DNA from 2 places in the Ralstonia pickettii genome. Region 2 is predicted to be linked to the other one. Evidence: predicted binding sites of a transcription regulator. Region 2 holds the regulator's gene; the other holds the start of a gene.
What was found. The regulator FliA, encoded in region 2, starts transcription of late flagellar genes. The targets are predictions, from matches to a motif close to CTAAAGTTTNNNNNNNNNNNGCCGNTA.
Positions count from the first base shown of each region.

Region 1 (11,998 bases), 690 kb from region 2:
CGACCGATCTTCAAGGGAGTCTCACCACATGAGCCGCCGCGTTCTTGTGACGGGTGCCAGCCGCGGCATTGGCCGCGCCATCGTCTACCAACTGGCCTCCGACGGGTTTGACGTGTCCGTGCATTGCCGCAGCGGCCGTGCCGAGGCCGAAGCCATCGTCGCAGACATCCATGCAAACCATGGCAGCGCCCGCGTGCTGCAGTTCGACGTGCGCGACCGCGCTGCCTGTCGCACCCAGCTCGACGCCGACGTTGAAGCCCACGGCGCCTACTACGGCATCGTCCTGTGTGCAGGCGTCACGCGCGACGCCGCCTTCCCTGCCCTGACCGACGAAGACTGGGACATCGTCCTCGAGACCGGGCTGGATGGCTTCTACAACGTCGTCCACCCGCTCACCATGCCGATGGTGCGCGCACGCAAGGGCGGGCGGATCGTCACCATCGCGTCCGTGTCCGGCGTGATGGGAAATCGCGGGCAGGTCAACTACAGCGCTGCCAAGGCGGGGCTGATCGGTGCGACCAAGGCACTGGCCGTCGAGCTTGCATCGCGCAAGATCACCGTCAACTGTGTTGCGCCCGGGTTGATCGAAACCGACATGCTTGCCCACATGGAACACGTGGACCAAGCCCTGCAGGCCATACCGATGCAACGCGTTGGACAGCCCGCGGAGGTGGCTGCGGTGGTCGGCTTCCTGATGTCCGATGCGGCGTCTTACGTAACGCGGCAGGTGATCGGGGTCAACGGGGGCATGGTGTGATGCGCCGCAAGGCTGCCGCTCTGGGCGCAGAGCCCACGCTCAAGCCTCACTTCGCGCGCTGATTGGCGAGCCGCTTTACGCTGCGGATGCACGTGGTGCTGATCAGGGTGTGGTCGGCGGCATGGGCAATTGCCGGCAACAAACTGCTGCGCTGAGGCGCGCCCGTCTCTACCGGCGGCGCGCCAGCAGATCGTCCACCACCGGCACCACCGCCAGCAGCATCAAAATCGACGCCAGCGGAATCGTAGCGGCATAGCCCAGATGCTTGAAGCCCAACGCGCCCACCACGCCGCCCACAAAGAACATCACGAGCAAGGACGCCAGCAGCCGCAGCTTGGGCCGGTTGGCCACCACAGCGGGCAGATTGTGGTGCCCATGGTTCCAATACAGCGCCTTGCCGATTTCGATGCCGATGTCGGTGGCGAGGCCGGTCACGTGCGTGGTTCGGATCTCCGCCTTCGAGATCTTGGTGATGATGGCGTTCTGCAGCCCCATCAGGAAGCACAGCAATGCCACGGTAGCCGGCACGAACACGACCCGGTATTGTCCGAGCGTTGTGCCCATCAGACCGAAGAGCAGCAGCAGCGCGGCCTCCAGCATGAGCGGCAGCGCAAATTCGCTCTGCGTGCTGCGGCGACGCCCCCAGTTGACGAGTACCGCCGTACAGGCTGCACCGCACAGAAACGCCAGCAGCGAAGCAAAACCCGCGAGCAAGAGCACAACATTGCCCAACACCAGGTCATCGGCCATTGCCGAGACAACGCCGGACATGTGCGAGGTGTATTGCTTGACGGCGAGGAATCCGCCTGCGTTGGCGGCGCCCGCCACGAAGGCCAGTGACTGACCAAGGCGCCGGTTGGCGTCTTCTGAGCGTTCCGGGCTGGTCAGGCGGCGAAGATACTGGATGGGCATGACCAGTCCTGACGGTAGGTGAGCCGACATGATACGCCGCGCTCCCTGCCCGCCCGACTGCGCCGCATCAAGGATTGATGTACTGGAACAGCGACATGCCCTGCATGGCCGTGAAGGTCTTCTGCGCGGCCTGCAGCGACACTTGCTGCTGAGAGAACTGCGAGATGGCAGAAGTGTAGTCCACCGATTGCAGCTTCGAGATCTGTTCCTTCAACTGCTCGCCGTAGTTCGAGCCGCTGCTGTTGAGCGTGGTGAGCTGCGCCTGCTGCGTGCCCACCGTCACCTGCGCCTGCAGGGCCACTTGGTAAGCGTTGTCCAGATTGCCCTGCGCCGTCTGCACGGCCTTTTGCAGGTTAGCGACGTCGGTAGCCTGCGTGGCTGCGTTGATCGGGGTCGACAGCGCCGTGATCAGCTTCTCGTACGTCTTGAAGATGCTCTGATTAGCGTTCGGGTTGGACGCATCCGAGTTGGGGATGCGCACGAACACCGAATCGCCCGCCACCGAATTCGGCATCGAGATGTTCTGGGACACCTGCACCACGGGTGGCTGGCCGCTGCCGACGTATTGCACGGAACCGCCGGTGTTGGTGAACGGATCGGTCGTGCCGTTGGCGCCGCCAAACAGGGCTACGCCCGCGGCATCGCGCTGATTGGCCGTCGACAGCAGTTGCTGGTACTGCTGCTTGACCTGCGCCAGCACACCAACGCGCTGTGACTCCGTCATCAGCGAGGTGTTGGCGCCCACCAAGGTCTGCTTGCCCTGCTGCAGCGTGGTCACCAGGTTGGTCAGCGCCGAAGACACGCTGGTGAGGCGCGCGTCGGTGGTGTCACGGTTGGACTGGTATTGGTCGTTGGCGTCCTGCGTTTGCTGCAGTTGCGCCATCTGACCGAACGCGCTGGGGTTGTCGCCCGCACTGGTGAGCGCGATACCGCTCGCAATCTGCTGCTGCAGCGTAAGCAGGTTCGATTGCGTGTTCTGCATCGAAGCGGAAGACGCGGCAAAGAATTGGGCGCTACTGACTCGCATGATCGGTCCGGACGAAGGGCTTTAGGACGTTATCGGCAGGCGGGGCGTTTTCTTCAGCACTACCCATCAGCCGCCGGCAATCGACAGCAGGCTGCCAAACAGCGAATTGGCCGTCTGCATCACCTTGGCCGAAGCTTGGTAGGCCTGCTGATACTTCATCAGGTTCATCGCCTCTTCATCAAGGCTCACGCCCGACACCGACTGCTGCTGTTGCGTGGAACTGGCCAGCAGCGCCTTCTGCGAGGTCAGGTTGGTGCTGGCGCGGTTAGCCTGCACACCGACCTGGGTGACGAGGTTGTTCCACGCCGAGCCAATCGAAGTCGTGCCGCCGTCCAGCAGGTTGCTGTTGCGCAGCTTGGCCAGCGCGCTGGCGTTGCGGTTGTCGGTGCTGTTGGCGGTATTGGCCGAAATAGCGAATGTGTCACCGTTGCCGGGCGAACCCGACAGCGTCATCTGTACGCCGTTGAACGCGTACGTCGCGCCCTGGGTGTACGGCGCAGTGCCGCCCGCGTACGTGGTCGACGTGCCACCCACCGTGACGGTGACGCTGCCCGGGAATCCCGACAGCGAGCCGCCAACGGCCGAGCTGTAAGTCAGGTTGATGGGCGAGCTGAGCGGCGAGCCGGCATACGTGCTGTCCACGCCCAGCGAAGACACCGTGGCGCTGCCCGTGTTGTTGCTGCCCTGGTTGAGCACCACGGGCGAGGCTGCGGCCACGTTGTGGTAGTCGGTGGTGAGCGTCTGCATGGTGGCGGCCGCGTTGGCAGTCGGGCGCACCAGGAAAGAGTCACCGCTGTTCATCGTGCCCGACAGGTTGAGCGTGACGCCGTCGATCGTGGTCGGCCAGCTCGACACCGTTACGGAGGCGGAGCCGTCCGGATAGTGCGAAACGGTATAGGCGCCGCCCTGGTATTTGACCTGGTAGTCGTAGCCCTGTCCTGCATTGGCGTTGGTGATGCTGGCAGTCAGCGTGCCGCTGCCCGTGTTGTTCGTGCTGGGCGCGACGCTCGGGCTGGCCACGGAGAAGAGATCCGTACCCATCTTGCCGTTGGCATCCATGCCCAGCTTGTTTTGCGCGTTCACGTCGGCCGCCACGGCCGTGGCCAGGCGGCCGAGGCTGTTCTGCGCCGGAATCAGCGTGTTGTTGCGGAAATCCATCAGGCCGCCCAGCGCACCGCCGCCGAGCTGGCTGTCGTCGATGTTGACCGTGCCGCCCGGGCTCTTGTAGCCCACCGACAGTTGCGTCGGGTCGTACTGCGACGGCACCGCCGTCAGCTGGTAGCTCTGGTTGCCCTGCACGAGCGCCTGGCCGTTGCCCACGTAGATGTTGAACTGGCCGTCGCCGGTCTGTACCACGCTGGCCTTGATCGATTGATTGAGCGTCTGCACAAGCTGGTCGCGCTGGTCGCGCAAGTCGTTCGCCGGCTGACCGGTCGACGCTTCCGCCTTGGAAATCTGGTCGTTCAACGAGGCGATCTGCTGCGCGGTGCCATTGACCGCGCTGATCTGCGTCTGCACCTGCGTGTTGACCTGGCTGTTGAGCGAACTCACCTGGCCGGCAATCGAATTGAAGCGGCTTTGCAGGCCCGCAGCAGCGTTCAGGAAGACCTGGCGCGCGGTGGTGTCCGAAGGCTTGGACGCCAGGCCGTCCGCGGCATTGAAAAAGCTCGTGAGCGACGAAGTCAGGCCGCTGTTGCTGTCCGACATGTATTTGCTCAGGCCCGACACCAGGCTGTTGAGCTGATCGGCTGCGCTGGTCGAGGCCTGACCGCTTTGCACCTGCGCGGTCAGAAACTGGTCGTAGATGCGCTTGACGGTCGTGACGTTGGCGCCCTGCCCGAGATAACCCACGCCGGCGTACAGCGGAATGTTCTCCGTCTGTACGGCTTCCTGGCGCGAATAGCCGGGCGTGCTGGCGTTGGCAATGTTGTTGCCGGTCACCTGCAGGTTGATATCGGCCACCCGCAGGCCGGACGCGCCAATATTCAGAAGGGAGCTGCTCATAGTTGTCTCGGTGCGGGCAGCACGAAGCCGCCGAAATAAGCTCTAGAAACAACATCGGCCGGACAAGAACAAACTTGAGCCGGCCGATGCTGCCAAATATGCCTACTAAGTCACTTAAGCGATCTGCTTGAGCACCGCCATGATCTTGTGGGCGTAGTTCGGATCGGTGGCGTAGCCTGCGCGCTGCAAGCCCTTGGCGAACGACGCCGCATCGTTGCCGTTGCCGGCTGCCACGACATTGCTGTAGCGCGGGTTGTTGGCCAGCAGGTTGGCGTAGTCCTTGAACGCCTCGGCGTACGAGCTGTAGGCGCGGAACTTCTCCTGAACCTTGTGGGCGACGCCGCCGATGTATTCGGTGGTGGTCACCGTGGCGGTCTTGCCAGCCCACGAGCCACCGGCCTTGATGCCGAACAGGTTGTGCGTGTTCGTGCCGTCCTTTGCCTTGATCTCGCGGCGGCCCCAGCCCGACTCCAGCGCGGCATGGCCGATCATGAAGTTGGCCGGAATGCCGGTTTCCTGCGCGGCCTGCGATGCGTGGTCGATCAGCTTGTTGTAGAAGCTGCTCATGCGCTCGCCCCGCGGCTCCGATGCCACCGTCGACAGATCGACCTCGGGTGGCGCGCTTGGGCTCTGCGCCTGCGCGTCCGCCTGCTTGCGCAAGGCGGCCAGCGCACGCTGCACGCGTTCTTCCAGGCCCGGGCGGGGCACGGTGCTGATGCCCGAGCCGTCGTCTTCCGTGCCGGGCGCGACGGCTGCGGCCATGCTGTTCAGCGACGAACGGGCGATGGCCTTGGCGGCATCGCTGGTGGCACCGGCGGCCCCTGGCAGCGCGGTATTGGTCGCCGTCGTATTGGACAGCGCAGTATTCACCTTGCCACCCGCATCCGGGTTCACATGGTTGGCCTGACGCAGCATCTGCTTGAGAAGCTGGTCTGCCACGCCCACGCCGCGCGACGCCATGGTCTGCGACAGCTGCTGGTCGAGCATCGACGTGTACATCTTGCTCGAAGACGAATCGAGCGGCCCGTTCTGCGGCGATGCATCGCGCATCTGCTTGAGCATCATGTTCACGAAGATCGCGTCGAACTGCTTGGCGACGGTCTTGGCCGCGCCAGTCGGATCGGTACGCGCCGTTTGCTTGAGCGACTCGAACCCGCGGGAATCGAGCGCCAGGCGGCTGGTGAGGTCGGTTTGGTTCATCGTGGCCTCCGCAGCGTCAGATGATTTCCAGGTCGGCGCGCAGCGCGTTGGCCGCCTTCATCGCCTGCAGGATCGAGATCAGGTCTTGCGGGTTGGCGCCAATCGCGTTGATGGCCTTGACCACATCCGCCAGGTTGGTGCCGCCCTTGACGTTGATGAGGCTGCCGCCTTGCTGCTTGACCTCAATGTTCGAGCGCGCGCCCGCCACCGTCTGTCCTTGCGAGAACGGCGCCGGCTGGCTCACCACCGGCTCCGTGCTGATGGTGACCGACAGGCTGCCGTGCGCGACCGCGCAGGGCTCGAGCTTGACGAGCTGGTTCATCACCACCGAGCCTGTGCGGGCGTTGACCACCACGCGTGCCGCAGCCAGCGCCGGCGTGACGTCAATATTCTGCAGCTTGGCCAGAAAGCCCACGCGGTCCGACGCCAGGGCCGGTGCGCGCACGTTGATCGTGCGGCCGTCGGCGGCTTGCGCCGTATCCGTGCCGAACTGCTTGTTGATGGCGGTCACGATGTTCTGCACGGTGCCGAAATCCGTCGTGCCCGTATCGAGCTGGATGCTGCCCGCCTCGCCCACCGTGGCCTGCACGGCACGCTCCACCGTCGCGCCGTTGGCGATACGGCCCGCGCCGAGCTGGTTGATCTGCACCTTGCTGCCATTGGCCGATGCGCCTGCACCGCCAATCACCACGTTGCCCTGTGCCAATGCGTAGAGCTGGCCGTCCACGCCCTTGAGCGGCGTGAGCAGCAGCGTGCCGCCGCGCAGGCTCTTGGCGTTACCGATGGACGACACCGTCACATCGATCGTCTGGCCCGGCCGCACGAAGGCGGGCAGCGTGGCCGTCACCACCACGGCGGCGGTGTTCTTGAGCTGGATGCTGGCGCCGGCAGGCACATTGATGCCGAACTGCGTGAGCATGTTGTTGAAGCTCTGGACCGTGAACGGCGTCTGCGTGGTCTGGTCGCCGCTACCGTCCAGGCCGACGACAAGGCCGTAGCCGATCAGCGCGTTGTCGCGCACGCCGGCAACGGTGGTCAGATCCTTGATGCGGTCGGCGTGTGCCGTGGTCGGAACCACCGCCGAAATTGCGCTCAGTGCCACCAGGGCTGCGCCGATGATGCGATGCAAAGTCATGGCAGATTCCTCAGAACGGCGACACGGTCAGGAAGAACCGCGACAGCCAGCCCATCTGCTGCGACTCGGCCACATAGCCCGTGCCGCGATATTCCATGCGTGCGTCCGCCACCTGGGTGGACAGCACGGTGTTTTGGTTGTTGACGGTCGTGGGGTTGACCACGCCCGAGAACTTGACCGATTCGGTGCCCTGGCCCACGGCGGTCTGCTTCTCGCCGCTCACCACCAGGTTGCCGTTGGAGAGCACCTCCACCACCGTCACCGTGATGGTGGCCGTGAAGTTGTTCTGCGCACCGTTGGCGCCCTTGCTGTCGAACTTGTTTGCGTCGCTGGCCGACACACCCAGCAGCGACAGCACGCCCGGGTTCATGCCAGCAAATGTCGGCACCGAAGCGGTCAGGCTGCCCGTGCGGTTGACGCTGCCCGAAGTCTGCTTGCTGGCCGCCGTGTTCTCGGTGATCACGATCGTGATCGTGTCGCCCACCATGTGTGCGCGGCGGTCTTCGAACATACCGCGAAACCCACCGCTGCCCGATGCCACTTCCTGGTAAATCGCCCCGTTCTGACGCGGCGCCATCACCGGCATCGGCGGGCGTGCGGTTGTCGGACCTTGCACGATCGGGGCCGGCGGCGGCAGCATGCCGCACGCCGTAGCGAGCAAGGCGGTCGTGCCGAGCACGACCAATCGAACGACTCGAACAGCCAGCACAGCGCGGCCGCTGTGCTTGCCATTCTGGAGCGAGTGAACCGGGGGGGTATGCATCGCACTACATCCTCAAAAACTGCGCTGTCCAGCTCAAAGCTGTGACAGCTTCTCCAGCATCTGGTCCGACGTCTGGACCGATTTGCTGTTGATCTCGTACGCGCGCTGCGTCTGGATCATGTTGACCATTTCTTCCACCACGTTCACGTTGGACGTTTCAACGTAGTTCTGGTTGAGCGCGCCGACGCCGTTCGAGCCGGGGTTGGCCAGGTTGGCCGTGCCCGACGCTTCGGTTTCGGCGTACAGGTTTTCGCCCATGCTGCGCAGGCCGGCCGGGTTGATGAAGTTGGCGAGCTGGAACGTGCCCACCTGCGTGTTGTTGACCGTGCCCGGCGTGGTGACCGTCACAACACCGTCCTTGCCGATCGTCAGGCTGGTTGCGTTCTGCGGCACCGTCACGGCCGGCTGGACCGGGTAGCCGCTGGAGGTCACCAGCTGACCCTGTGCGTTGATCTGGAAGCTGCCGTCACGCGTGTAGGCCAGCGTGCCGTCGGGCATCTGCACCTGGAAGAAGCCGTTGCCGTTGATGGCCACGTCGGTCGAGTTGCCGGTCTGCTGCAGGTTGCCCTGCGTGTGCAGACGCTCGGTGGCGACGATGCGCGTGCCCGTACCGATCTGCATGCCGGAAGGCAGCGTGGTCTGTTGCGACGACTGCGCACCCGGCTCGCGCACGTTCTGATACAGCAAGTCTTCGAACACGGCGCGCGAGCGCTTGAAGCCCGTCGTGTTGACGTTCGCCAGGTTGTTCGAGATGACATCCAGCTGCGATTGCTGGGCGTCCATCCCGGTTTTGGAAATCCACAGGGAGCGAATCATGTTCGAGTCCTTGGTTGATTCAATTCAATGCGCCAGCCGTTCAGGCGTGGCGCAGCAGTTCATTGGCCGACTGGGCATTCGTGTCGCTCGTGTGCAGCGATTTCATCTGCATTTCGAGCTGGCGCGAGATCGCGATCATGTTGACCAGCGAGTCGGTCAGGTTGACGTTGCTGCCCTCAAGCGCCCCGCCGGTGATGCGGACCTTTTCGTCCACGCCTGCGTCCTGGCCGTCGCGCTGGCGGAACAGGCCGTCGGCGCCGCGGTCAATGTTCGCCGGGTCGATGCTCACCAGCTTCAGTCGGCCCAGCGACACCGGCGGCGTGCGGCTATCGGCGCTGATCGCATTGACCGTGCCGTCCTTGGCAAACTGCACCGAGGTGTCGGGGGGCAACGTGATCGGACCACCGTCGCCCAATACGGGCTGGCCTGAGAGCGTCTGGATCGTGCCGTCCGGGCCCAGTTGGAAGGCGCCGGCGCGGGTGTAAGCCTCACCGCCATCCGGCGTCTGCACGGCAAAGAAGCCGGGCCCGTCGATGGCCACGTCCAGGCTGCGGCCGGTGGTTTCGATCGGGCCGGGCGCCAGGTCCGTACCGATGGCCGAAGCCATCACGTAGCTGCGCGTGGGCGAGCCATCGCCTTGCACACCCACCGTATGGAACGCGTCGATCTGCGCCTTGAAACCCGTGGTGCTGGCGTTGGCGAGGTTGTTGGCGCTGGCAGCCTGTTGGTCAAACAGGTGCTTTACGCCAGTCATCGACACGTAGATCGAGCGGTCCATGCGAGTGTCCTTGGTGTGCGGTCAGTCAGCTTCAGGCAACGACAATTACAACGTCACCAGCGTCTGCAGGATGGTGTCCTGCGTCTTGATGGTCTGCGCGTTGGCTTGATACGAGCGCTGGGCAATGATCATGTTGACCAGCTCGGCGGACAAATCCACGTTGGATTGCTCCACCGCCGACGATTGCAGCAGGCCGAACGACCCCATGCCCGGGGTGCCCAGGTTCGGCGCGCCGGAGTTGGCCGTTTCCACCCACTGGTTGCCGCCGATGTTCTGCAGGCCTTCCGGTGCCTTGAAGTTGGCCATGGCGATCTGGCCCAGCGTCGAGGTGCGGCCATTGGAGTAGCGTGCGGTGACGGTCCCATCGGTACCGACCGCATAGCTGGCCAGGCGGCCGGTGGCGTAACCGTCTTGCGTCACGCCCGGGGCGGTGTCGTTATAGCCGCCGCCGTACTGCGTGGTACCCGTGAAATCCATGGTGGCAATGCTCATGCCGCCAAAGGCCACGTTGACCTTGCTGGGCGACGAGGTAAGCTGGCCGCTGCTGTTGAACGTGAGCGACGTCACGGGGTTGCCGCCCGTCGGGTTGTTGCCATTCACCTGCGAATACACGTCCCAGCCAGTGGCGGTGCGCACGTAGTAGTTGGTCAGCATGTGGGCCGTGCCCGTACCGTCGTACACCTGCTCCGAAACCGAGTGGTTGAACGTGGCCGAGTTGGTGGGCGAGAACGGCGTGGTGGTCGGCACCGTGGCCGCAGCATCCAGGTTCACCCCGAATGCGGTGTTGGTGGTGGCCAGCGGCGCCAGGTCGTTGACGGGAATCTTCAGATTGGTCAGCACGGCGGTATTGACCTTGCCGGTCGAATCCACGCCGTAGCCCGTCAGGTTCTGGCCCGTGGCCGAGATGATGAAACCGTTCTTGTCGGTCTCGAACTGGCCGTTACGCGTGTAAGACACCTGGCCGCTGGACGGATCGACCATACGGTAGAAGCCCGTGCCATTGATCGCGATGTCCAGCGGGTTGCCGGTGTTGGTCACATTGCCCTGCGTGAACGACTGCGAGACCTTGGTCACGCTCACGCCCTGGCCGATCTGGTTGTCGGACGCACCCACCAGCGAGCGTGCATACACGTCACCAAATTCGGCAGTCGATTTCTTGTAGCCGACAGTGTTGGCGTTTGCCACGTTGCTGCCGATCACGTCGAGGTTGGCAGCGGCGGCGTCGAGACCGCTCAGGCCTTGCTGGAATCCCATAGTGTTCTCCCGTAGAAGATAAAAGCGCGGGGTCTGCCCGCAGTTCACCCGTGTTTATTGAATCGATGCAACGTCGGACAGCTTGGCGGTTCCGCCAGATGCCAGCACCAGCTGCATCGTGCCGTTGTTGATGGTGACGCCGGCCACCTTGTCGGTGCCCAGGGCGTTTGCCGTGACGACCTTCCCACCCTGCGTGGCCGTCAACTTGATGGAGTAGGCGCCATCGGCGAGCTGGTTGCCCTTGTCGTCCTTGCCGTTCCAGGTGTAGTTGCCGCTGCCGGCCGTCATCTGGCCGAGGTCGACGGTGCGCACGGCAACGCCTGCGGCGTTCGTGATCGTGACGACGACGTCGTCGGCCCCATTGGGCACCGAGACGCCGAAGTTGGCTGCGCCCGACGCCAGCGTCAGGTTGTTGGTCGGCACCTGCACCGTGCGGCCGATCATCGACGACGCCTGCGTGGTCGCGTTCTGCGTGAGCATGCTCGACATCGTGGTGTTCAACTGTTGGATGCCATTCACAGTGTTGATCTGCGCAAGCTGCGAGGTCATCTGCGAGTTGTCCATCGGGTTGAGCGGATCCTGGTTCTTCAACTGCGCCACGAGCAGTTGCATGAACGTGTTCTGCAGGTCGCTGCCCTTGGTGATGGCAAGCTGGTTGCCGGAGGTCGTGCCCGCGGTGCTGTTCGTGTTGGTCGTTGAGCTGACGGTCATGTTCGTGTCTCGCTAGGAAGGTGCCGCTTACTGGCCCAGGGTCAGAGCCTTGGAAGCCATCGTCTTGGTGGTGTTGGCGACCTCCACGTTGGCCTGGTACGAGCGCGACGCAGAAATCATGTTGACCATTTCGTCCACCACATCGACGTTCGGCATGGTCACGTAGCCGTCGGCATCGGCCAGCGGGTTGCCCGGCTGGTGCATGCGCTTCATGGGGGTGACGGTGTCCTCCACCACGCGGTCGACCGACACGCCGGTGGCGTAGTCGTCAGACTGCTGCGCGGGCGAGAACACCACCTGCTTGGCGCGGTACGCCGTTCCATCCGGGCCCGTCACGCTTTCGGCGTTGGCCAGGTTGGAGGCGACCACGTTCATGCGCTTGGACTGCGCGGTGAGCGCGCTGCCAGCTACATCCATCACCTTGAATAGCGACATGTTGATTCCGATGTCTTCAAACACTGTTGCCGGCATGCCTGCCGGACCCATCCGGTGTCCTGTATGGCGGCTTGCTCCGGACCGATCGTTCCCGGCCCGGAGCGCCACACAGTTCCCGCCCCTCTTTCGCCGCGCGTGATTGCTGCGCGGTCGTCTTAATGCCTGTCTGCTGCTCTTGCTGCTGTTGCTACATCACGCTAGCTGTT
Region 1 is NZ_CP104382.1:1,241,529-1,253,526, forward strand. It holds gene N5B55_RS22305 (3-ketoacyl-ACP reductase FabG2) at 29-757, shown strand; gene N5B55_RS22310 (YoaK family protein) at 926-1,669, opposite strand; gene flgL (flagellar hook-associated protein FlgL) at 1,737-2,696, opposite strand; gene flgK (flagellar hook-associated protein FlgK) at 2,763-4,700, opposite strand; gene flgJ (flagellar assembly peptidoglycan hydrolase FlgJ) at 4,815-5,900, opposite strand; gene N5B55_RS22330 (flagellar basal body P-ring protein FlgI) at 5,917-7,035, opposite strand; gene N5B55_RS22335 (flagellar basal body L-ring protein FlgH) at 7,046-7,798, opposite strand; gene flgG (flagellar basal-body rod protein FlgG) at 7,832-8,614, opposite strand; gene flgF (flagellar basal-body rod protein FlgF) at 8,655-9,392, opposite strand; gene flgE (flagellar hook protein FlgE) at 9,438-10,646, opposite strand; gene N5B55_RS22355 (flagellar hook assembly protein FlgD) at 10,701-11,357, opposite strand; gene flgC (flagellar basal body rod protein FlgC) at 11,385-11,792, opposite strand; gene flgB (flagellar basal body rod protein FlgB) at 11,990-11,998, opposite strand, start outside.
Region 1: the regulator FliA is predicted to act here: its motif matches at 4,753-4,779, upstream of flgK (flagellar hook-associated protein FlgK).

Region 2 (11,998 bases):
CCGAACAGATGGCGATGCTGCACGCCGTGGGCCCGTCGATCAAGCGCCTGCTGCTGCTCAACGCTGCCAGCAACGGCAAGACGCTCGATGAAGTCGTGGGTGCCTACCGCGACGCCAACCTGGCCGGCTGCATCCTGACCAAGATCGACGAGGCCGCTTCCGTGGGCCACGCGATGGACGTGATGATCCGCCGCCGCCTGCCGCTGCACTACGTGTCGTACGGCCAGCGAGTGCCGGAAGACATCGCGGTGCCGAACAAGAAGCTGCTCATCCACCGCTCGTTCCGGGCCGGTGCGGAGCAGTCGTCGTTCACGCTGGATTCGGACGAATCGCTGCTCGTGGCCCAGGGTGCGGTGTCACGCAACGCAGGCAACCGCGAACCCGGCCTGGCCGCTTTCGATTTCGCCTGACAAGGGGGCGACCATGACGACGCCATTCGCCAAGGATCAAGCCGCAGGGCTGCGGCGCATGCTCGGTCATGCCGCTGCCCGCCGCGTGCTCGTGATCGGCGCGGAAGAGCAGGTCGATGACTTTGTCGACAACCTGCGCATCGCGCTGTCCGGCATGGGCCGCGATACCGCTGTGGTGAGCGCGCAGACCGTGCTGGCCATGGCCGGTGTGCTTGAGGAGCACGACGAGACGGCGGATGTGACCCTCGTGGCAGCGCATTTCGGCACGCGGGCGCTGGGCACCGTGGCCGAAGCGTGCGACGACGTGCTGCTGACCTTCTCGGATGGTCCGGAAGGCATCAAGAGCGCTTACACGCTGCTCAAGAAAACCGCCGTGCTGCAAGGCGGCGCCGGCATCCGCACCGTGGTGTGCGGCGCGCATTCGGTGGATTCCGCCGTGCGCGTGTTCGGCAACCTGGCCAACACCGTGGGCCAGTACCTGAACACCCGGATCGATTTCGCCGGCTACCTCCCCGAGGACCGGCACGTAGAACTCGCGCTCTCGCTCGGCAAGCCCGTGGCGAGTGCGTTTCCCGCATCGCCTTCGGCCATGGCCTTCCGCCAGCTTGCCGAAGAAATGTTGAGCTGGGCCAGCGCCGAGGCCCAAGCCGGTGATGGCAGTGCGCCGTCACGGGTGGTCATGTCGGCGCGGGCACCGGCTCAGGAGCCGGCAGATGAATCGGCGCAAGCAACGTCAATGTCGGCATCGACAGCGACACCCGGCGCCACCGCACGCGCGGCCGAATTGGTTTATTGAGGCGCAGCATGAACGAAGCGTCAAAGGCAGGCATGGATATGTACACCGCAACCGGTCGCAAGACCAAGTCCGACGAGATGGCCACGTACGCACCGCTCGTGCGTCGCATTGCCAACCAGATGATGGTCAAGCTGCCGGCCAGCGTTGAGCTGGACGACCTGATCCAGGCCGGCATGATGGGCTTGCTCGACGCGCTGTCGCGCTATGAGGAAACGCAGGGTGTGCAGTTCGAGTTCTACGCGGCCCAGCGTATCCGCGGCGCGATCCTGGACGAACTGCGCGGCTCGGATTGGCTGCCGCGCGGCCTGCGCCGCAACGCGCGCACGATCGAGCAGGCAATCCAGAAGCTCCAGCAGCAGAAGGGCCGCGCGCCCACCGAAACCGAGATTGCCGCAGCGCTGGGCATGTCGCTGGCCGAATACCAGAAGCAGCTGGTCGACCTGCAAGGCAGCCAGCTGCTGTATTACGAAGATTTCGATCGCGAAGACGCCGACGCCTTCATCGAGAACCGTGCGCCCGAGAACGACGCCACGCCGCTGGACCAACTGCTGGACCACGACCTGCGCGAATCGGTGGTCGCCGCCATCGAGGCACTGCCCGAGCGCGAAAAGCTCATGATGAGCCTCTACTACGAGCAGGATCTGAACCTGCGTGAAATCGGCGCCGTGATGGGCGTATCGGAATCGCGCGTGTGTCAGATCCATAGCCAGGCGATTGCCCGCATCCGCTCGCGGCTGCGCGATCGTGCGTGGCTGCCGACGCCGACCTGATCCGATATCACCCGAGCGCCGCCGCCAATGGCGAGCGACGCCGGGTCTGTGCCTGACCTGCCAGTTTCTTACTGCGCGGCCAGCGAGTCATCTCGCGGCCGCGCTTTTTCTTTCGGCACGTCGGTTACTTCGGGCACGTCGGTCACGAGCCGCGACGCGGCGGCATCCCACACGCGGGTCTCGCCGTGCTTGAAGAGAAGGAAGCGCTCGGCGGGCACGTTGGCGGCCTTCAGCGCGTGGGCCAGGTCGGTGATGGGCTGGTCCAGCGCTTCGTCCGTCAGCTCGAACGTGCCCCAATGAATGCCCACGGCCTGCCGTGCGCCGATGTCTTGCATGACCTGCACGGCTTCCGCCGGGTCGATGTGCTGCGCCTTCATGAACCAGCGCGGCTCGTAGGCGCCCACGGCAATGGCCGCCACATCGAAGTGGCCGAAGCGCGTACCGATGTCGCGCGTGTCTTGCGAATACCCCAGATCGCCCGAGAACCAGAAGCGCAGGTGCGGATGCAGTAGCGCCCAGCTGCCCCACAGCGTCCGGTTGCGGTCGTACAGGCCGCGCGCGGACCAGTGCTGCACGGCGCAGAAGTGCGCGGCGAAGGGGCCGAAGCGGGCTTCGTCGTCCCAGTCGAACGCGCGTACGTTCGGTTGGTCGCCGGCCAGGCGCGTGCCGCGCACGTTGCGCGCAAACCAGCGGTCGATGCCCAGCGGCACGAAGAACATCGGCGCACCGCCGGGCTGGCGCATCAGCGCCCGCACGCTGGCGCGGTCGAGGTGGTCATAGTGGTTGTGCGAGATCAGCACCAGGTCGATATGCGGCAACTGCTTGAGCGACAGCCCTGGCGGTTGATGGCGGCGCGGCCCGGCAAACGGCAGCGGCGAGGCGCGCTTTGAGAACACCGGGTCGGTCAGCACGTTCAGCCCGTCGATCTGCAGGAGCAGCGTTTCGTGGCCGATCCAGGTCAGTTGCGGCTGGCTCGGCGGCTGATGGATGGCACCGAGGTTGGGCGCAACGCAGGAGAGGTCTTGCGTCGGCGGCTTGGGCAGCTTCAGGCGGCGGCGCTCGCGTTGCCATTGCCAGAAATCGGCGTCGGGGCGCGGGTGCGGATAGCGGTTGCGGAATCCGTCCGGCGTGTGGTGCGGCTTGGCGGGGTTGTAGTCGGGATTCTTCATGGCATCGGAGCGGGTCAGCGAAGCACAGAGATGAGAAGGATGACGTCAGTATCAAGGAATCTTTGATTTCCGGTGCCGGGGCAGATGCACGCGACCCGTGAAGTCACCATCGCGCACCTGCATTTCAGAACGCAAAATATGTACACAAAAAACGTATGTAATTGTTGACAGAAAAATGGCGCCCATCCAAGATTCCGGCGAATACGCGGCATCACGCCGCATGAATGCTGGCGGATCGAACCCGCCCCATCCGCCTAAAGCACGCTCCCGGCACTGACACGGGGGCGGCCCAGGAGACAGACAATGCGCCAATCCCCCGGCCAACCCTCGCTCTCTTCGTCGACAATCACCGGCGCCGCTGGCGATCCCGTCAACGAATTTCTGCCGCTGCCACGCCTGTTCGCGCTTGGCCTGCAGCACCTGTTGGTGATGTACGCCGGCGCGATCGCCGTGCCGCTGATTGTCGGCAATGCGCTCGGCCTGTCGAAGAGCGATCTCTCCTATCTCGTCAATTGCGACCTGTTTGCGGCTGGCATCGGCACGCTCATCCAATCGCTCGGTTTCCTGATGTTCGGGATCCGCCTGCCGGTCATGATGGGCGTTACGTTTGCGGCGGTTGCGCCCATGATCGCCATCGGTGTGGAGCCCGGCATGGGGCTGCCCGGCATCTTCGGGGCGTCGATCGTTTCAGGCGTGTTCGGGATTGCCGTGGCGCCGCTGATGGGGCGGCTGCTCGGCCTCTTCCCGCGCGTGGTGACGGGCACGGTCATCATGCTGATCGGTTTTTCGCTGCTGAGCGTCGGGATCAACTGGGCCGCGGGCGGCCAGCAGATGATTCCGCAGGTGGTGGACGGCGTGCGCCACATGGTGCCGAACCCGGCGTTTGGCGATCCGTTCGGCCTCGCCATTGCGGCGCTCGTGCTGGTGACGATCCTGCTGCTGACCAAGTTCGGCAACGCACTGCTGTGCAACATCGCCGTGCTGCTGGGTATCGTGACGGGCACGCTGGTGGCGGCGGCGTTCGGCAAGGTGTCGCTCGCCGACGCGAGCGCCGCACCCCTGATGACGCTGGTGACGCCGTTCTACTTCGGTATGCCGAAGTTCGAGCTGTCGGCCATCATCTCGATGTGCATCGTGATCGTGATCACGCTGGTGGAGTCGACCGGCATGTTCCTCGCGCTGGCGCACGTGGTCGGCAAGCCCATCTCGCGTAATGAACTGACCAACGGCCTGCGTGCCGATGGTCTGGCGACGGTGGTGGCCGGGGTGTTCAACACGTTCCCGCATACGTCGTTCTCGCAGAACATCGGGCTCGTGTCGATCACGGGCGTGCGTTCGCGCTATGTGGCGGCCGCCGGCGGGGTGTTGCTGATCGTGCTGGGGCTGTTTCCGAAGCTGTCGTACGTGGTGGCATCGGTGCCGCAATACGTGCTGGGCGGGGCGGGCATCGTGATGTTCGGCATGGTGGCCGCAGCCGGCATCCGCATGCTGGGCATGGTCGATTTCCAACAGCAGCGCCACAACCTGCTGATCATCGCGGTGTCGGTGGGCTTTGGCATGATGCCGACGCTTGCCCCAGCCTTCTTCCATCACTTCCCGGACTGGACGCGCCCGATCACCCACAGCGGCATCGTGATGGGCACGCTGGTGGCCGTGGTGTTGAACGCCTGGTTCAACGGCATCCGCGGCTCGCACGAAGTGATGCACGGTGCAGCCGCAGCCGCGCATTGATCATCCAACGCCCGCGCTGCACCGCGGCTCAGGTTTCTCCGGCAACGGAGACGCGGTATGCGGTGTGCTGCCGATAGACCTGGCCCGGGCGCAGCATGACTGTTTCGGCATCGGGCATGTTGACCTGGTTCGGAAACGCACTCGCTTCCAGGCATAAGCCGCTGCGCTGCGCGTGCGTGCCCGCCAGCTTGTGGCCCGAGTAGAACTGAAGCCCGCGTTGGTCTGTGAGCACCGTCAGCTCGCGGCCGCTGCCGGGTTCATACAGACGCGCGACCGGACGCACATGCGGACGACCGTCCGAGGCCGAATTGCGCAGCACGAAGCAGTGGTCGAATCCCCCGGTCTGCGCCAACTGTGCGTTAGGCCAGTCCAGCCGTGCCCCGATGGGCGCCGCCTGCCGAAAATCGAATGCCGTGCCGGCGACACTCACTGCCCGTGTCGGGATCAGCTTGGCATCGACTTCCAGATAGGCATCGGCATCGATCGACAGGATGTGGCCCCTGATGTCGGTGCGGGGTTTGCCGCTCAGGTTGAAATACCCGTGGCTGGTCAGGTTGATCGGCGTGGGCGCATCGGTCCGCGCTTCGTAGTCGATCGACAGCGTGCCATCGTCGGCAAGCGCATAGCGAACCTGCACGGCGACATTGCCCGGGAATCCCGCATCGCCTTCCGCAGACGTGAGCCGCAGGACCAAAGCGCCGTCCTGATCGTCGGCGTCCCATCGTGCCCGATGAAACCCGCTCGCTCCCCCGTGCAGCAGATTGCTGCCCTCGTTGCGGTCGAGCGCGTAGTCGATCCCGTCGAGCGTAAAGCGCGCGCCGGCAATCCGGTTGGCCCAGCGTCCGATCAAGCCCCCAAGATAGCTTCCCGATTCAAGGTAGGCGGCAGGCGTCGCATGGTTGAGAAGAATCTCGCCCAGACGCCCGCCGCGGTCCGGCGCCTGCCAGGAGACGAGCGTCGCCCCGAGGTCGCTGATCGAAACGCGCATGCCCAAGGCATTGCGCAGCGTGAACAGCCGAACCGGCTCACCGTCCGGCAAGTGCCCCCATGTTGCTGACGAGATGGCGCCGTCGAGCGGCGCGTGTGCGGACAGCGCTGGCGCGATGCTCATGATTGGCCCTCTGCGATGGTGCGTTCCTGGTATTCGCGTGGTGTGCAATCCAGCTCGCGGCGGAATACGGCGTGCATATATTGCGGGGAAGTAAAGCCGCAGCGCACCGCCACTTCGGCAGTTGCGACATCACGGCTGGCCAGCATGTGCTTGGCCGCGTCGAGCTTATGGCGAAGGATTTCCTGGTGCACGGTGCAATGCAATTCACGACGAAAGTGTTCTTCGAGCGATGACCGCGAGATACCGACGTAGTCCGCGACCTGCTCGGTCTTGATCCCTTGGCAGGCGTATTGCCGAATGAAGTGCCGCGCCCGCATGACGTACGGGCTGGCAAGCGGCTGGTGCCGGGACGACGCCAGCACGTTGATGCCCACGGGTGGTACGAGAATCTGCCGGCCTGCCAGGCGGGCGCCGCCCAGCATCTGATGCAGCAGATGTGCGGCGGTGCGACCCATCTCCACGGTGCCCTGAATGACCGATGACAACGGGATGCGGCTGAGCGTGCGCGTGAGCGGATCGTTGTCGATGCCGATGATGGCGATTTCTTCCGGTACGGCGAACCCCGCCGTCATGCAGGCCTGCAGCAGGTGGCGCGCCCGCGCATCCGTCACGGCAATGATGCCGATGGGCTTGGGCAAGCCGCGCAGCCATTCGATCAACCGGCTGATCGCCTGATGCCAGGTCGGCGCGCTGGTCGAAAGCCCCCGATAGATCTCCTGCTCAACGGGGGCGGCGGGATTGTCTTGCCGACGCAAACGCGTAAAGGCCAGTTCGCGCTCCTGTGCCCAGCGGTTCTCAGGTGCCTGGGGCAGGCTGTACAGCGCAAAGTGCTGAAGTCCGGCTTCGATCAGGTGCCGGTAGGCCAGCGCGACCAGCTTGCCGTTGTCGGTCGCCACATACGGTTCCTTTGCCGGGTAGTGCGCCGCGTCTTCATACGATGAGCCGACGGCTACCACGGGCAACGGGCAACCGCGCAGCGCTTCGGCGACTGCTGGGTCGTCGAAATCCGCAATGATGCCGTCGCCGTCAAAGCGCTCGATACCGGGCAGCCGGCAGCGGAAATCCTCTTCGAGAAACAAGTCCCACGTCACGCGGGTGGAGCGCATGTAGTCGCCAATGCCCGCGATGATTTCGCGGTCATACACCTTGTTGGCATTGAACAGCAGCGCAATGCGATGAATGCGCGCGTGCTGCGATGGATCGGACGATTGACGGTGCATGGTGGCTCGGGCCGCTCGCGGTGGCAGGGGTTGCCAAGCGGCCGCAGCGCAGGGGCGTGCCGCTCGCCCGCACATTCTATTGGCTACATGGAGCGCTGTCAGACGATCGGTGCCGGGTGGCAAGAAATGTTAGTTCGGTTGGGCAATTTCGTAATTGCCCGTGCTGGGCCGCCGCATCACCATGCGATGGCCGTCGAGCCGGGCGAGATCACCATTGCGGCGCACCACGCGTTCCGTCGGCCTAGGGTATCCACCAACAAAAGAAGATGGAGTGAGACATGAGATCGAACCAACGCCGTTGTGTTTTGAGGGCCGTCGTTTGCGGTGCAGTGCTCGCCAGCCTGTCGATGACCGCGCCGCTGGCGCACGCGAGCAAGGCGCATCCGGAAATTGGCTTCTGTATCGACGACTTGCGCGTGGAGCGCTGGTCGCGCGACCGCGATTACTTTGTCGCTGCCGCAGAAAAGCTGGGTGCCAAGGTGTCGGTGCAATCAGCGGACGCCAGCGAGCAACGCCAGATCTCGCAGATCGAGAACCTGATCTCGCGCGGTGTCGACGTGATCGTCATCGTGCCGTTCAACTCCAAGGCGCTGACCAACGTGGTGGCCGAAGCAAAGAAGGCCGGCATCAAGGTGGTGTCGTATGACCGCCTGATTCTCGATGCCGACGTTGATGCCTACATTTCGTTCGACAACGAGAAGGTGGGTGAACTGCAAGCGCAGGGCGTCTTCAACGTGCGCCCGAAGGGCAATTATTTCCTGCTGGGCGGCGCGCCCACGGACAACAACGCCAAGATGCTGCGGCAGGGCCAGCTGAAGGTGCTGCAGCCGGCCATCGACCGCGGCGACATCAAGGTTGTCGGCTCGCAATGGGTGCCCGAGTGGAGCGCTTCTGCGGCGCTGGGTATCGTCGAAAACGCGCTGACGGCGAACAACAACAAGATCGATGCCGTGGTGGCATCCAACGACGGCACGGCGGGCGGCGCGATCCAGGCGCTGGCTGCGCAGAAGCTGGCCGGCAAGGTGCCGGTGTCGGGCCAGGATGCCGACCTTGCTGCCGTGAAGCGCGTGATTGCCGGCACGCAGACGATGACGGTCTACAAGCCGCTCAAGCTGATTGCAACGGAGGCCGCGCAGCTTTCGGTGGCCCTCGCCAAGGGTGACAAGCCCAAATACAACGCCCAGTACGACAACGGCAAGAAGAAGGTCGACACGGTGCTGCTGCAACCCACCCAACTCACGAAGGACAACGTCAATCTGGTGGTGAAAGACGGCTTCTACACGCAGGCTCAGATCGGCGGCCAGTAAGGTCGCACAGTCAGGTCGCTTTGTGCCGGCGATGAGGCAGCCGCTCGTCGCCGGCCGCTTTCGTATCCCAGGGACGGGGCATGTCTGAACCGCTGTTGCAGATGCGCGGCATCGTCAAGACGTTCGACGGTGTGAAGGCGCTCGATGGTATCAACCTGGTCGTGAGGCCAGGCGAGTGTGTTGGCCTGTGCGGCGAGAACGGCGCCGGAAAGTCCACGCTCATGAAGGTGCTTTCCGGTGTGTACCCGAGCGGCACCTGGGATGGCGAAATCGTCTGGGAGGGGCAGCCACTGCGCGCCGGCGGTATTCGCGACACCGAGCGCGCGGGCATCGTCATCATCCATCAGGAACTGATGCTGGTGCCGGAATTGGCGGTCGCGGAGAACATCTATCTTGGCAACGAAATCACGCTGCCGGGTGGCCGCATGAACTACGCGGCCATGTACCAGGGCGCCGACAAGCTGCTGCGTGACCTGAACATCCAGGGTATCAACGTGGCGCTGCCCGTGATGCACTACGGCGGCGGCCACCAGCAGTTGATTGAAATCGCCAAGGCGCTCAACAAGCGCGCCAAGCTGCTGATCCTGGATGAGCCGTCGTCGTCGCTTACGGCGGCAGAGACGCGCATCCTGCTCGACATCGTGCGCGACCTGAAAGCGCGCGGCATTGCGTGCGTCTACATCTCGCACAAGCTCGATGAGGTGGAGGCGGTGTGCGACACGGTCACCGTCATCCGCGATGGCCGCCATGTTTCGACCGCGCCGATGCGTGATCTGACGACCGACCGCATCATCGCGCAGATGGTCGGCCGCGAGATCACGCAACTGTTTCCGCGCGAGCCCCATCCCATCGGGGAAGTTGTATTCGAAGCTCGCAATGTGACTTGCTACGACGCCAACAACCCGGCGCGCAAGCGGGTCGACGGCGTGTCCTTCGCGGTGCGGCGCGGCGAAATTCTTGGGGTGGCGGGATTGGTCGGGGCAGGGCGCACCGAGCTGATGCAGGCGGTGTTTGGCGCGTACGAAGGTGCCAGTGAGGTGGAGCTGGTGCTGGACGGAAAGCCGCTAAAAATTCGCGCGCCGCTGGACGCCATTCGTGCGGGCATTGCGATGGTGCCGGAAGACCGCAAGCGTCACGGTATCGTCTCGCTGATGAGCGTCGGGCACAACATCACGCTGGCCGTCCTTCAGCGTTTCGCGCGTCTCGGTCGTATCGACGGCGCGGCCGAACTCGACACGATCCGCAAGGAGATGCGGCGGCTTGCCGTGCGTGCGGCGCATCCGACGCTACCCATTGCCAGCCTGTCGGGTGGCAATCAGCAGAAGGCGGTCCTCACCCGAATGTTGCTCACGGAGCCGCGCGTTCTGATTCTGGATGAGCCGACCCGCGGCGTGGACGTCGGCGCCAAGTACGAGATCTACAGGCTGATCGGTGATCTCGCCAAGCGCGGCATGGCCATCATCGTGATCTCGTCGGAGCTGCCCGAAGTGCTTGGCATTTCGGATCGTGTGCTTGTGATCGGGGAGGGCCAACTGCGCGGCGACTTCGTGAACGACGGATTGACGCAGGAACACATTCTGACCGCAGCCATTCAGCCAGTCCGGAACCCACCCAGGCACGCAGCCACTTTCCATCAGGCAGGTCACGCATGACTTCTCAAACCAGCCCACAAGCCGCCGGCGGGGTCGCCGATTCGCGCAATACGTTCAAGGCAAGCCAGCGCCTGAGGCAACTGTTCGCACGCTACAAGATCCTGGCGTTGCTGATCGCCGTGGCCGCGATCTGGCTGTTCTTTTCGATGCTGACCAACGGCGCCTTTACCTCGCCGCGCAATCTGTCCAACCTGCTGCGCCAGATGTCGATCACGGGGATGTTGGCCTGCGGGATGGTGTTCGTCATCATCGCGGGCGAGATCGATCTATCGGTCGGTTCGTTGCTCGGCTTGCTCGGTGGCGTGGCGGCCATCCTGGATCAAGGACTGGGCTGGCCGATCACGGCGACGGTGCCCGTGGTGCTGCTGCTCGGCGTGGCCATGGGCCTGTTCAACGGATGGTGGTCGACCTACCGGGGCGTGCCGTCCTTCATCGTCGGCCTGGGCGGCATGCTGGCGTATCGCGGCATCCTGCTCGGCCTGACGCATGGCTCAACCGTTGCACCGGTGTCGGACAGCTTCGTGCTGATCGGCCAGGGCTACCTGCCGCGCCACGTGGGCGACCTGATGGCGGTGCTGATCTTCTGTCTGTTGATCTTCGTGGTGATCCGGCAGCGGCGTGAGCATCGCCGCTATGAGCTCGACGTTGCGCCGCTCTGGCAAGACGTCGCCAAGCTGATTGTTGCTGGCGCGGTCATCGTGGCGTTTGTCGCCACGCTCAACAGCTATGGCGGCATTCCGGTGCCCGTTCTGCTCGTGCTGGCGCTGCTGGGCATTTTTTCTTGGATCGCCAGCCAGACGGTGTTCGGTCGCCGCATCTATTCCGTGGGTTCAAACCTTGAGGCCACGCGTCTGTCGGGCATCAACACCGATCGCGTGAAGCTCGCCATTTTCGGCCTCATGGGCCTGATGTGCGCGTTTGCGGGCATCGTCAATACGGCGCGTCTTGCCGCGGGCTCGCCGTCCGCCGGAACCATGGGCGAACTGGATGCCATTGCGGCCTGCTTCATCGGCGGCACGTCCATGCGCGGCGGCGCAGGCACCGTGTACGGCGCGTTGGTCGGTGCACTCGTGATGGCCAGCCTCGACAACGGCATGTCGATGCTCGACGTCGACGCGTACTGGCAGATGATCGTCAAGGGCAGCATCCTCGTGCTGGCCGTCTGGGTGGACGTCATCTCGCGCTCCGGCCGCCGCTGAGGCTGCGCTACAGGCTTTATTTCTTTTGCTGTCACTGGAATCTCTTATGTCTTATGCGATTTATCCGAGCCTTGTTAACAAGAACGTTGTGATTACCGGCGGCGGTAGCGGCATTGGCGCTGCCATCGTCGAAGGCTTTGCCAAACAGGGCGCGCGTGTCACGTTTTTGGATATTGCGCGTGTGGAGTCAGAAGCGCTGGCGGCGTCGCTTGGCGAGTGCGTGCATCCGCCGGTCTTCCGCCACTGCGATTTGCGGGATATCGATGTGCTGAACGCCACGTTCTCGGACATTGAGGCAGACGCCGGCCCCATCGAAGTCCTGATCAACAACGCCGCAAATGATGACCGCCATCAGATCGGAACCGTGACCCAGGCCTATTGGGACAACCGCATCGAGGTGAACCTGCGCCATCAGTTCTTCTGCGCGCAGGCCGTGCTGCCCAGCATGAAGAAGCTGGGGCGCGGCGTGATCCTGAACCTTGGGTCCATTTCGTGGCACCTTGCCCAGGCGGACCTCTCCATCTACATGACGGCCAAGGCCGGCATCGAGGGCCTGACGCGCGGCCTTGCGCGTGACCTTGGCGGATTCGGCATTCGCGTCAATTGCATCGTGCCCGGCGCGGTGCGCACGCC
Region 2 is NZ_CP104382.1:393,799-405,796, forward strand. It holds gene flhF (flagellar biosynthesis protein FlhF) at 1-410, shown strand, start outside; gene N5B55_RS18530 (MinD/ParA family ATP-binding protein) at 424-1,206, shown strand; gene N5B55_RS18535 (RNA polymerase sigma factor FliA) at 1,215-1,976, shown strand; gene N5B55_RS18540 (MBL fold metallo-hydrolase) at 2,045-3,145, opposite strand; gene N5B55_RS18545 (nucleobase:cation symporter-2 family protein) at 3,449-4,876, shown strand; gene N5B55_RS18550 (aldose epimerase family protein) at 4,905-5,987, opposite strand; gene N5B55_RS18555 (XylR family transcriptional regulator) at 5,984-7,207, opposite strand; gene xylF (D-xylose ABC transporter substrate-binding protein) at 7,486-8,514, shown strand; gene xylG (D-xylose ABC transporter ATP-binding protein) at 8,595-10,166, shown strand; gene N5B55_RS18570 (sugar ABC transporter permease) at 10,163-11,365, shown strand; gene N5B55_RS18575 (SDR family NAD(P)-dependent oxidoreductase) at 11,412-11,998, shown strand, end outside.